Mesorhizobium japonicum MAFF 303099: one gene and its partner. The protein of the gene in region 2 interacts with the protein of the main gene of each other region in a pairwise test. Links are inferred from orthologs where the notes say so. Each region holds a gene or a part of one and is shown on either strand. Other genes may lie near its edges.

What was found. Proteins that work in one complex are often made in the same cells at the same time.
Region 1: the proteins of recO (region 2) and MAFF_RS04125 interact in binary tests that used the Escherichia coli proteins (3 or more experiments, as listed by UniProt). The link is inferred for Mesorhizobium japonicum MAFF 303099 from one-to-one orthologs.

The regions. Positions count from the first base shown.
Region 1 is NC_002678.2:583,455-586,489, forward strand. Bases 1-2,962 are described here. They hold MAFF_RS04125 (single-stranded DNA-binding protein), read right to left. Parts: upstream 1,760-2,962; coding sequence 1,241-1,759; downstream 1-1,240. Other genes in these bases: MAFF_RS04115 (MarC family protein), read left to right, coding at 41-670; MAFF_RS04120 (OsmC family protein), read right to left, coding at 699-1,124; MAFF_RS04130 (ArsR/SmtB family transcription factor), read left to right, coding at 1,986-2,300; MAFF_RS04135 (SRPBCC family protein), read left to right, coding at 2,315-2,791; MAFF_RS04140 (ATP-dependent Clp protease proteolytic subunit), read left to right, coding at 2,814-2,962. Also shown: more of MAFF_RS04140, read left to right, coding at 2,963-3,035. UniProt on the Escherichia coli protein: Plays an important role in DNA replication, recombination and repair. Binds to ssDNA and to an array of partner proteins to recruit them to their sites of action during DNA metabolism. Acts as a sliding platform that migrates on DNA via reptation.
Region 2 is NC_002678.2:6,430,870-6,433,883, reverse strand. What follows is about bases 46-2,986. They hold recO (DNA repair protein RecO), read right to left. Parts: upstream 1,927-2,986; coding sequence 1,165-1,926; downstream 46-1,164. Other genes in these bases: MAFF_RS31625 (porin), read right to left, coding at 2,061-2,986. Also shown: more of MAFF_RS31625, read right to left, coding at 2,987-3,014. UniProt on the Escherichia coli protein: Involved in DNA repair and RecF pathway recombination.

The sequences.
Region 1 (3,035 bases), 5.8 Mb from region 2 along the record:
ACCAATGCGGAGCGGGCTCGGCCCGGTGGGAGGGTCAGCGATGCCGAGTTTCGACAGCCTGTTCAATGCCTTCGTCACCATTCTCGTGACCATCGATCCGCCCGGCCTGGCGCCGCTGTTCCTCGCCGTGACCCGCGGCATGAACCGCGAGGAGCGCCAGCAGGTGTCGGTCCGCGCCTCGGTCATCGGCTTCCTGGTGATGGCGTTGTTCGCGGTTGCCGGCGCCTCGATCCTGTCGGTGTTCGGCATCACGCTGCCGGCATTCCGGGTTGCCGGCGGTTTCCTGCTGTTCTTCATCGCCTTCGAAATGGTCTTCGAGCGGCGCCAGGACCGCAAGGAGAAGATCGGAGACGTCGCCATTACCAAGGACATGATCCACAACATCGCCGCCTTCCCGCTGGCGATCCCGCTGATCGCCGGCCCCGGTGCGATTTCAGCGACCGTGCTGCTTTCCGGCTCGTTTCAGGGCTTTGCCGCGCAGGCAGCCCTTGTCGGCATCATCTTCGTCTGCCTCGCCATCACCTACCTGGTGTTCGTGCTGTCGGAACGCATCGATCGCATCCTCGGCCAGACCGGCCGCTCGATCCTGACCCGCCTGCTCGGCGTCATCTTGGCGGCGCTGGCCGTGCAGTTCGTGGCCGACGGCATCAAGGCGCTGATGGCGGGGTGAACGGCAGTCCCTACTGCCGTACTGCCCTTCACTTCGCCGCCGTATCGATCACCTCGAAATCATGCGTGATCGTCGCCGTCTTGGCCATCATTGCGGAGGCCGAGCAGTATTTTTCAATCGAAAGATTGATCGCGCGCTGAACCTTGTCGGACGACAGCGCCCTGCCCTTGACGATGAAATGCATATGGATGCGGGTGAACACCTTTGGGTCGGTCTCGGCCCGGTCGGCGTCGAGTTCGACGACGCAGTCCTCGACCGCCTCGCGACCCTTTTCCAGTATATGCACGACATCATAGGCCGAGCAGCCGCCGGTGCCGATCAGCACCAGTTCCATCGGGCTCGGGCCTGGCGTCTTGCCATCAGGGCCGGATGCCGTTCCCAGCACCAGCTTGTGGCCGCTGCCGGACTCGCCGATGAAGGTGCGCTCTTCGACCCACTTTATCCGTGCCTTCACCGCTTTGTCCTTTCAGTCCTTTGATCCCAAATCAACAATGCAAAACCCCGAAAGTCCATGCGGGACCCTCGGGGCGTATCGATCACACAACGTCAGCCGTTTGGTGTTGCTTTCGATCAGAACGGGATCTCATCGTCCAGTTCGCGCGACGAACCGCCGCCACCGCCGCCCCTGGGAGCGCCGCCGCCACGGTTGAAGCTTTCGTTCGGGCCGGATTGGCCGAAATCGGAACCGCGGCTGCTGCCGCCGCCGGAATAACCACCGACCTGGCCGCCCTCACCCTGGCGTCCGTCGAGCATCTGCAGTTCGCCGCGGAATCTCTGCAGCACGACTTCCGTCGTGTACTTGTCCGCGCCGGTCTGGTCCTGCCATTTGCGCGTCTGCAGCTGGCCCTCGACATAGACCTTCATGCCCTTCTTCAGATACTGCTCGGCCACCTTGGCGATGCCCTCATTGAAGATGACGACATTGTGCCACTCGGTCTTTTCCTTGCGCTCGCCGGAATTCTTGTCGCGCCAGCTTTCCGACGTGGCGATACGGATGTTGACGACCGGCTCGCCCGAGTTCAGGCGGCGGATTTCAGGGTCCGCGCCGAGATTGCCGACCAGAATGACCTTATTGACGCTACCCGCCATGATTTTTCTCCGCGCTCATCCGAAACAAATTTTTGTCGCAGCACCTTACAGGCTGCGCACGCCTGCCGCCTGCTAAGGCTGGCTTTTCCCACAAGGTTTTTGTTCCCTTTTCGTTCCTATATGCACTGCTGCTGATTGTCAAGGAATGGCAATAATGCGCCAATCCATCATATGGGTTTCAAAACAGCGCTTGCCAAATCAATAAGTATCGACTTATGCTTTTGTCATGATCGAAGCAGAGATTTTCCGCGCCCTGGCCGACCCGACACGCCGCGCCGTCTTCGAGCGCCTCGCCGCAGCTGAGATGAGCGTGTCGGAATTGCGCAGCGGCCTGACGGTGTCGCAGCCTGCGGTGTCACAGCATCTGGCGGTGCTGCGTGGCGCCGGCCTCGTGGTCGAACGGCGGGCCGGACGCAACGCCTACTATCGTGCTGATCCGCAGGGGCTTGCCCCCTTGCTCTCCTGGATCGAACGCTACCGGACCTTCTGGCCGGAGCGCATCGAAAGGCTGAAGACAGTTTTGAAGGACATGGATCAATGAAGGATTTGGGATCGATGAACGCCAAAACCCAGGGCGACGCCGCCCCGGAGGCGCTGGAGTTCGAATACGACCTTGCCGAGCCGCCGGAAAAAGTGTGGCGGGCGCTGACCGTGCCGGAACTGCTCGCCGCCTGGATGATGCCGAACGACATCAGGCCGGAAATCGGCAATCGTTTTGCCTTCGCCGGGACTGAAGCTGCCATCGAATGCGAAATCCTCGACGCCGAGCCGGAGCGTCTGCTGCGCTATTCTTGGCGGCAGCAGCCGGGCGACGCCGCGCGCCAGGATCCACTCGACAGTGTCGTCACCTTCACACTCGCCCGCACCGTTTCCGGCGGCACGCATCTGCGCATCGTCCATGACGGTTTTGGTGGGAAAGCAATGCCCGCCGTCGCCATGGCTAGCGGCGGCTGCCGGCTTTCGCTTGGATTGCACGGGCGCGCAAAGCCTGTCGCCGCGAACATACCGAACACCTTGCTGCTCGCAGCCTGAACACGGAAATCGGAGACGAAAAATGAGCGGTCTTGCCAGTCTGGTGCCGATGGTGATCGAGCAATCGAGCCGCGGTGAACGCGCCTTCGACATTTTCTCGCGGCTGCTGCGCGAGCGCATTATCTTCATCAATGGCGAGATCAATGACGACGTCTCGGCGCTGGTCTGCGCGCAACTCCTGTCGCTGGAATCGGACAATCCCGACAAGGAGATCTCGCTCTACATCAACTCACCGGGCGGCGTG
Region 2 (3,014 bases):
CACGCCCGGCGCGTCGGTCATGTAAAGGATAGTCCAGATGCCGGTGCCGAAAAAGGCCGCCGCCATCAGCGCTTTCCAGTCGCGCATGCGGGCGATGACAGCGGTGGTGGCGAGCACGATGGCGAGGTAGCCGAACAACGCCCAGGGATTGGGCGCCTGCGAGGCGACCAGCACCGGCGTCACCATGGCGCCGACGAGGCCGATGCCGGCCAGTGCTAGGCCATGGACCAGGGCCGCCGCGATTGTCGCCACGCCAATGGCACCGAGCAGCGTGAAGGCAAGCGCCGGGCCGATGAAGCCGTAAATGCCATGGGCGGCATAGACGGTGCCGAACAGGATGAAGGCACCTGCCGCCGTCAGGATCGCCGGAATATAGGCGCCGGCAACGCCTTGCACGGGCACCTTGAAGCCGGTGCGGCGAATGAACTCGCCGCCGGCGACCAACACCAGCCCGAGCACCGCCGCCATGGTGAGCCGCACGCCGGGGCCGAAGATGCCGGCTTCGATTGTGTAGCGGATCAGGAACAGACCACCCAGCGCCAGCGCGATGCCGCCGACCCAGACCGCCCAGCGCGTGCCGAGTGCCGTCTCAATATCCGGCTTGCCGGGGGGGTTGGCCCCTGCAACCGGCTCGGCAGGTTCCGCTGCCTTCGGAGCCTCGCTCGTGGACCAGGGACCGGACACAGCCTCGCCAGCCGGAGCTTCCGTTTCTGTAGCCGACGCCTGTACGACCGGTTCGCTCACCGCCGGCGAGGCAATATCGGCCGCGGCCGCGGGCACCGGCGCCGCTTCGGCCTTGCCATCGGCCGCCATCTGTTCTGCCGGCTTGGCCACCGGCGGCACGGCGCCCGACAGGACGAGACTGCGCAGCGCGCCAAGTTCGCGTTCGATCAGACCGATGCGGCTCTGCTGACGCGAAATAATGACGAACAAGGCGATGATGGCGACAAGGCCGATCAGGCTTTCAAACATGGCGGTTCCCCCAAACCAGGCCAGTTTTCACTGACGTTTCATTTCACTGACATCCAAATGCGGCGGCTAAACGGCTGGAAAACTCAACGTGCCGCCAGATTTGCGGCTGGAAATATCGAACATGTCTCGGTGCCGAAAGCCAAGACCTTGCCGCCGCGCGACGAACCAGGTCCGGATAACGTTCGACCTCTCTCATGCGGCATTGTCTCCGGCAATGGCCTTGCGCGTCGCGTGATGCTTGCGCAAGGCGGCGAGAAAGCCGGCGCGGGCATCGGGCTGTTCGATGGCACGCGGCTCATAGACGTGGCGCGTGAAGAAAAACCCGGTCAGCCGGAAGGCGTCCTCGACCGCCGCAGGATCGGCGCGCAGGCCGGAACCGCGCTGCAGAAAGGCCGGCAGCGCCAGCATCTTGTCACGCCACGGCGCGCCGGCCTCGCGCGACACCGCGCGGCCCGACTTCGGCGAGACATAGGCCAGATCCTGCCTTGTGCCGGTGGCGGCGCACTGGCTGAGGTCGAGGCCGAAGCCAAGTTCATCAAGGATCAGAAGTTCGAAGCGCGCCACCAGTTCGCCGGCGGCATCGGCATCGTCGAGATGGACGATCATCACGGAAAGCGCTTCGTAAAGGCCGCCATGCGCGTCACGCTCGGGCAAGAGGCGCAAATGCGCGGCCATGGTCTGCAGGCCGTAGACGGCGACGGCGCTGTCCATCAGCCGGGCGGCATTCATCTCGATGGCCTCGGCCTGGAACGTGCCGAGATGCTCGTCAAGGCGCGCCCGCCACAACAGATCGACGCGATTGCCTGGCTGGAGAACGGGCTGCTGCTTGCGCGAACGGCCGCCGCGCACAAGACCGAGATGGCGGCCATGCGCGCGGGTCATCACCTCGAGGATGGCGCTGGTTTCGCCATGCTTGCGGGTGCCGAGAATGATTCCCTCGTCGCGCCATTCCATTTCCGGAGCTTTTCACCGGTTGGATGGCGAAATCAAGGTATGGGCCTGGCGCCTGGGCCGGCTCTTGCACCAACGCATAAAAAAACCGCCCGCAGCAAGATGCTGCGGGCGGCCTGGTAAGGTCAGTCGAGCGGTTAGAAGTTGCGCTGGAAGCGGACGATACCGCCGACGCTGTCCTTCTTGTTGGCCTTGGTCCAGTTGCCGTAGAGCGAGGGGTTGCCGTAGTTGCCGTAGTGATCCCAGTCGACTTCGGTCGTGATCGTGAAGCCGGGAACGATGGTGTAAGCGACGTTCGCCGCAAGAGCGTAATTCTTGTCGTCGTCGGCAGATGCCTGGACGTTGAACGCCGTCTTGTCGTTGAACTTGTAGGTACCACCGCCCCAGACAGCCCAATTGCCGCCCCACGGCTTGTATTGGCTACGGCCATGAGCGTTGACGAAATTGCTGGGGTCCTTGAGATTGTCGTCGGTGCCGTAGCCGCCCATCACGAACAGCGACAGTTCCTTGGTGACGTTGACGTCCAACCGAACCTTGCCGGCCACTTCTTCATAGTTGCTGTCATAGGCGACGACGCCGGTGATCGCACCCCAGTCGGCCTTGTACTTCAAGCCGCCGACGACATGCGGAACATAGCTGTCGATCGTGTTGGCGCCGGTGCCTTCTTCGAGCGAGACGACGCCCGAGAAGCCGCTGCCAGCGTCGAAGTAGTAGCTGACGACGTTGGTATCCTTGATGCCGTACGGGATGATCGTGTCCTGGATAACATTGCCGGCATAGCCGATGAACTGGTCGTATACGGTTTCATCCTTACCGACGCGTAGGCCACCGAGCTGGATCCAGGCGAAATTGAGGGTAGTCCCCTTGTTGACACCCTGCCAGTCGGTGGAGGCGCTTCCGTCATAGTCGCCCGACTTGTTGCCGAACTGCCAGCGGGTCTCGGTAAAGGTCTTCAACGTGCCGAGCTCGGTCTCTTGGCCGGTATAGGTCCGCAGCGTGAAACGCATGTTCTTGTACCAGGTGTCGTTGGTACCGCCGTCCTTGTGATCCGCGACGTTATTGACGCCATCGAACGTACCGGAATCGCCCAC